DNA from 2 places in the Telluria sp. BA11 genome. Region 2 is predicted to be linked to the other one. Evidence: riboswitches for the same ligand, from Rfam matches in the RefSeq annotation. Region 2 holds a riboswitch; the other holds the start of a gene.
What was found. A riboswitch is a leader RNA that binds a small molecule or an ion and turns the genes downstream of it on or off. The one in region 2 is predicted to bind thiamine pyrophosphate.
Positions count from the first base shown of each region.

Region 1: another riboswitch for thiamine pyrophosphate. It lies ahead of thiC (phosphomethylpyrimidine synthase ThiC); the one in region 2 lies ahead of AC1MGT_RS03540 (TonB-dependent siderophore receptor).

Region 1 covers NZ_CM155275.1:3,478,966-3,482,374, reverse strand. Annotated here, with positions in the region: gene thiS (sulfur carrier protein ThiS) at 1-35, opposite strand, end outside; gene thiC (phosphomethylpyrimidine synthase ThiC) at 36-1,961, opposite strand; TPP riboswitch at 2,039-2,145, opposite strand; gene AC1MGT_RS15320 (valine--tRNA ligase) at 2,232-3,409, shown strand, end outside.
Region 2 covers NZ_CM155275.1:816,651-820,059, forward strand. Annotated here, with positions in the region: gene AC1MGT_RS03525 (glutathione S-transferase) at 1-12, opposite strand, end outside; gene AC1MGT_RS03530 (hypothetical protein) at 106-414, opposite strand; gene AC1MGT_RS03535 (DUF535 family protein) at 721-1,494, shown strand; TPP riboswitch at 1,550-1,647, shown strand; gene AC1MGT_RS03540 (TonB-dependent siderophore receptor) at 1,730-3,409, shown strand, end outside.

The DNA of each region.
Region 1 (3,409 bases), 2.6 Mb from region 2:
CCGCACGGCGCGCCATTGACTTCGATGGATGTCATTCAGACCTCCCGGTACAGCCGGGCGCCATCGCGCACGAACTCGATCGCTTTTTCCTGCATCCCCTGCTGCAGGGCCGTCTCGCCCTGCACGCCATTGGCAGCGGCGTAGGCGCGCACTTCCTGCGTGATCTTCATCGAGCAGAAATGCGGGCCGCACATCGAGCAAAAATGGGCCACCTTGGCCGAATCCTTGGGCAGTGTCTCGTCGTGGAATTCGCGCGCCTTGTCGGGATCCAGGCCCAGGTTGAACTGGTCGTCCCAGCGGAATTCGAAGCGTGCCTTCGACAGTGCGTTGTCGCGCAGCTGCGCGCCCGGATGGCCCTTGGCCAGGTCGGCCGCGTGGGCGGCGATCTTGTACGTGATGATGCCGTCCTTGACGTCCTCTTTGTCGGGCAGGCCCAGGTGCTCCTTGGGCGTCACGTAGCACAGCATCGCCGTGCCGTACCAGCCAATCGTGGCCGCGCCGATGCCGGACGTGATGTGATCGTACCCGGGCGCGATATCGGTCGTGAGCGGCCCGAGCGTGTAGAACGGCGCTTCATGGCACTGCTCGAGCTGCAGGTCCATGTTCTCCTTGATCAGGTGCAGCGGCACGTGGCCGGGGCCTTCGATGATCGTCTGCACATCGTGCTTCCACGCGATCTGCGTGAGTTCACCCAGCGTTTTCAGTTCGGCCAGTTGTGCCTCGTCGTTGGCATCGTAGATCGAACCGGGACGCAGGCCGTCGCCCAGGCTGAACGTCACGTCGTACGCTTTCATGATGGCGCAGATGTCTTCGAAGTGGGTGTACAGGAACGATTCGCGGTGGTGCGCCAGGCACCACTTGGCCATGATCGAGCCGCCGCGCGAGACGATGCCCGTCAGGCGATTGGCCGTCATCGGCACATAGCGCAGCAGCACGCCGGCGTGGATCGTAAAGTAATCGACACCCTGCTCGGCCTGTTCGATCAGCGTGTCGCGGAAGATCTCCCAGGTCAGGTCCTCGGCCTTGCCATTGACCTTTTCCAGCGCCTGGTAGATCGGCACCGTGCCGATCGGGACCGGGCTGTTACGCAGGATCCATTCGCGCGTTTCGTGGATGTGCTTGCCAGTCGACAGATCCATGACCGTGTCGGCGCCCCAGCGGATCGCCCAGGTCATCTTTTCGACTTCTTCACCAATCGACGAGGTCACGGCCGAATTGCCGATATTGGCATTGACCTTGACCAGGAAATTGCGGCCGATGATCATCGGCTCGATTTCGGGGTGGTTGATATTGAGCGGGATGACGGCGCGCCCGCGTGCGACTTCCGAGCGCACGAATTCCGGCGTGATCTCAGCGGGGATGCTGGCGCCGAACGACTGGCCCGGATGCTGGCGCCCCATCAGGTCGGCAACCCGCTTGCCCATCGGGCCGGACGCATGCAGGGAGGCGATGTATTCCTTGCGCTGCATGTTTTCGCGCAGCGCGATGAATTCCATCTCGGGCGTGATGATGCCCTGGCGCGCGTAGTGCATCTGCGTGACGTTCGCGCCGTTCCTGGCGCGGCGGGGCGCGCGCTGCAGATTAAAGCGCAGCGCGCTCAAGGCCGGATCGTTTAGCCGCTGCTGGCCAAACTGCGACGATGGTCCGGCCAGTTGCTCGGTGTCGCCGCGCCCGTCGATCCAGGGTTGGCGCATCGGCGCCAGGCCACTGCGGATATCGATTGCGGTGGCCGGTTCGGTGTACGGCCCCGACGTGTCGTAGACGAACAGCGGCGGATTGGGTTCGCCGCCAAAGCTGTCGGACGTGGCCGACTGGCTGATGGCGCGCATCGGCACGCGGATATCGGGCCGGCTGCCTTCGATGTAGACCTTGCGGGAATTGGGTAGCGATGCGATGGCTGCCTGGTCCACCGTGGCGGTGGCGGCATCGAACAGTTGCGAAGACTTCGGCGGTGCGTTCATGTGGCTCCCTTGCGTGCATGAGAGCCAGCAAAGGAGTTGCCGGGTGCGGCAAGGTCGGGCGCAAGACTGCGCACGGCCGCACGAATCGGCTGCTTCCCTTCGCTGGCATTATCCAGATCAGGTTCGGAGGGTATTTCTCACCCGCGTGTCGTTGGAACGACAGGCAGGACCCCTAGCGTGTGCCGGACGAGCAATCCCCGTCCAGCGCGGCAAATTATACGCGCTTGTAATTTATAATGGTCTTTTTCGCACATCACACGCCACCACATCATGGAATTAGCCAAGTCTTTCGAGCCAGCCGATATTGAACAGTTCTGGCGCGCAGAGTGGGAACAGCGCGGCTACTTTGCCGCGACCATGGACGAGGGCAAGCCCTCCTTCAGCACCCAGCTGCCGCCGCCGAACGTCACCGGTACCCTGCACATGGGCCACGCGTTCAACCAGACGATCATGGATGGCCTGACGCGCTACTACCGCATGCGCGGCTACAACACCGCATGGGTCCCGGGCACCGACCACGCCGGCATCGCCACCCAGATCGTCGTCGAACGCCAGCTGGACGCGCAAAAGATTTCGCGCCATGACCTGGGCCGCGACGCATTCCTCGAAAAAGTCTGGGAGTGGAAGGAAAAATCGGGCAGCACCATCACCGGCCAGATGCGCCGCCTGGGCACGTCGCCCGACTGGCAGCGCGAATACTTCACGATGGACGAGCCGCGCTCGAAATCGGTCGTCGAAGTCTTCGTGCGCCTGTACGAGCAGGGCCTGATCTACCGCGGCAAGCGCCTGGTGAACTGGGACCCGGTGCTGGGCACGGCCGTGTCCGACCTCGAAGTCGACTCGCAGGAAGAAGACGGCTTCATGTGGTACATCCAGTACCCGCTCACCGACGGCAGCGGCCACCTGACGGTCGCCACCACGCGCCCTGAAACGATGCTGGGCGACGTCGCCGTCGCAGTCGACCCGACCGATGAGCGCTACCTGCATTTGCACGGCAAGACGCTCACGCTGCCATTGACCGGCCGTGAAATCCCGATCATCGCCGACAGCTACGTCGATAAAGAATTCGGCACCGGCTGCGTGAAGATCACGCCGGCCCACGACTTCAACGATTACGCAGTCGGCCAGCGCGCCGGCCTCGCGCCGATCAGCATCTTCACGCTCGACGCGAAGATCAACGAAAACGGCCCGGCCCAGTACCAAGGCCTGGACCGCTTCGCCGCGCGCAAGCAGATCGTCGCCGATCTCGAAGCGCTGGGCCTGATGGAACAGATCAAGCCGCACAAGCTGATGGTCCCGCGGGGCGATCGTACCAACGTCGTGATCGAGCCGATGCTCACCGACCAGTGGTTTGTCGCGATGACCAAGCCGGCGCCGGAAGGCACGTTCAATCCGGGCAAGTCGATCACCGACGTGGCACTCGAAAAAGTCGCCAGTGGCGAGATCAA
Region 2 (3,409 bases):
GGGTTGCACCATGATTGCTTTTCCTGTTGATGGAGAAAAGTCATGGTAGACCGAACAGGAAGGCCGGGAAGCACGGTACGCCGGCCATGCGGACTTTGCCTGGCTTCAGGCGACTGCGCACCACCGTTTGGCGATCGTTGGCGGCAGGTTGAAATGCTTGGCCGTTTCTGCAATCGAGGCCTTGTTTTCTTTCTTCCATGCCGAAACCTGGGTGGCGTTCGGCCTTTGCGGACTGCCCGTGCTGTCCTTGTCCTTGCCCTTGGCCGTCTTGGCGGTCGCAGCGCGCGATGCCTGGCCGACGACGCGACTGGACGCCGTGCGGTGCATGCTGCGGGACTGCGTGTCATTCACAGATTCGTTCTCGGTCACAGGGCCCTGCGCGAGGGCGCCGTCCGGCGGCTGGTTGTGCGTCATGGATGTTCTTTCGTGCTGATAAATAAGTGCCGCCATTATGACCTGCTCCCGATGGCAAGCGGGTATTCGCGGCGGTCAACGTAACCCGACAAGCGTGGCGCGCCACAGACATGGACCGATTGTGGCTATTGAGCAACGTCCTTTCGGGCACTGAACCCCGTCAGCAGGGCCACTGCCCCGAATCGTGTTGGTTCCTGACGAATCATTACACTTTCTCCAAGCACACGTTGGCAATCGGGAACATAATTGCACTGAGGAACTAATTTAATAAAGTTCGCCCGTCACTTTCTGTCCAATGGAGCGCCCATGATCATCGCGCGATTGACCCAACGCTGGCACGCCCTGCGCCACTGGCGCGCGCACCAGTCCCTCGATTCCCACGGCCGCTTCGAGGAGACGACCTTCAACCGGACGTACCGGGATGCGGTGCATGGCAGTGCCGGCCTGATCTTGTGGCAGCACGATAGCGAGCATGGGCGCTTTGCGCTGCAACTGCGCACGGCGCAGCGCGACGATTCGCAGAATGGGTTGACCTTGACGCTGCTCGCCAATGACGCGGTGTTGCATCGCCTGTCCTGGACCTGGACCGACGGCGCGCAACTCGCGCTGCCGGTGGCGAGCGTGCCGCTGGTGACCCACAACGCGGGCCTGTGGCGCAATGCCGGTCCGGCCTTCGATGCGTTCGAACGCGCCTTCCCGAATAACTCGCCCAGCTTCTTCGCGTTCGCCGCCCTGCAGGGCGCGGCGCAGGCGCTGGGCATCGACCGCGTGCTCGCGCTGCGCGCCACCGCGCACCCGGCGTACCGGGCAGACCAGCACGCGACCTTCGAGAGCGGCTACGATGGCTTCTGGCGGATTCTCGGCGGCGCCGAACACGATGCGCGCCACTACCAGATCACGCTGCCGTTCTACCTCAAGCCACTGGCCGACATGCCATCGAAGCACCGCAAGCGCGCCGCCCAGCGGCGCGAACAATGGCGCGCGATTGCCGAAGCCGCCCACAGCGCGCTGCTGCGCTGCATGGCGTCGGTCCCCACGACTGCCGCCGCGACCAGAGCGCCCACTACCGCACAAGCCTGAAGCTTCACGACGCTTGCCAGATTCACCACGGCCGCCAAGCGCCGTGCTACACTCGCGCCTTCGCTAGGGGTCCTGGAACATTGTTCCGGGTGAGACATACCCTTCGTACCTGATCTGGATAATGCCAGCGAAGGAAAGCGCAAAGCAGCCCTCCCGTTCGTTTGCCCTTCCCCCACGTTGGCTCCGGCTTGAATTTAAGCGGCGCGCCCTCGTGGCGCGCAAACACGAGCACACCATGACCTTCACTCTGAAGCACCCAGTCCTTGCCTGCGCCATCGTGCAGGCCTTCGTTGTCACGCCTGCTGCATTTGCGCAGGACGCCATCCCCTCGGTCGTCGTCACCAGCAGCAAATGGATCGCGCTCGACCGCGCCAGCGTCGGCGGTTTCGCCGAAACGCAGCTGCTCGACGCGCCGGCGTCGATTACCTCGATCGGCCAGGGCCAGATGCAGGACCTGTCGATCCGCAGCGTCAGCGATGCGAGCCGCTACGACGCCTCGATCGGCGACGCCTACAACGCCATCGGCTACGCCGAACAGTTTTCGGTGCGCGGCTTTACGCTCGACAATGCGACCAGCTACCGCAAGGACATGATCGCGATCTCGGGCGACACGCAGATCCCGCTCGAGAACAAGGAGCGCATCGAAGTCCTGCGCGGCCTGGCCGGCCTGCAGGCGGGCGTCGCGGCGCCCGGCGGCATGCTCAACTTTGTCACCAAGCGCCCGACCAATGCGCCGCTGCGCTCGGCCACCGTCGAAGTGCGCGAACGCGGCACCGTGTACGGCGCGGTCGACCTGGGCGGACGCTTCGCCGACCGCCGCTTTGGCTACCGCTTCAATGCGGCCGCCGAAGACCTGAAATCCTACGTGCGCGGCGCCGACGGCAAGCGCCAGTTCATTTCGGCCGCCTTCGACTGGCAGATATCGCCCGACGCGCTGTTCCAGATCGACGTCGATCACCAGCACAAGGAGCAAGTTACCGCCCCCGGCTACCAGTTGCTGCGCAACGAAGTCCTGCCCACCGGGATCTCGGCGAAAACGCTGCTCAACGACCAGCCATGGACGCGCCCCGTCGACACCGACAGCAGCAACCTTGGATTGCGCTTCGAGTACCGCATCAGCGACGGCTGGACTGCGACCGTCAATGCCAACAAGCACTGGTTCAAGCGCGACGACTTCACCGCCTTCCCGTACGGCTGCAGCAACGAGGGCGACGGCTACTATCCGGGCTACTGCTCGAACGGCGACTATGACGTGTATGACTTCCAGAGCACCGGTGAGCGCAAGACGCCGTGGGGCGCGCAAGCGATGCTGCAGGGCCGCTTCGACACGGGCGCCGTGCGCCACGCGCTGACGATCGGCAGCGCTTACGCCGAACGTCACGACAGCTTCGGCGAATACGTCTACGACTACGTCGGCTCGAGCAATATCTGGCAGAACCAGATCGTGCCGCCGGTGGACAGCAGCCGCGTCACCGGCCCGGTGATAGAGCGCCGCGCGACCGAAGAACGTTCGCTGTTTGTGCAGGACATCCTGACCTTGTCACCGGCCTGGACGCTGCACGCCGGCGTGCGCTACGTCCAGCTCAAGCTCGACGCGCTGGAAGAAATCGACCAGGCGCGCGTGAAATCAAAAGACTCGTTCGCGCTGCCGAACGTGGCGCTCGTGTATGCACCGGCGCCGGACTGGCGCGTGTACGGCTCGATCAGCCACGGCCTGCAATACGGCGGCATCGCACCGATGGAGACCGTCAACCAGAACACAGTGCTCTCGCCAAGCCGCTCGAAGCAATTCGAATTTGGCGTCAAGCGCAATGTGAACGAACAGCTGGCGCTGTCAGGCGCCGTGTTTGAAATTACCCAGGGCCTCGAATACACGAACGCCGCCAACGTCTTCGTGCGCGCGGGCGAGCAGACG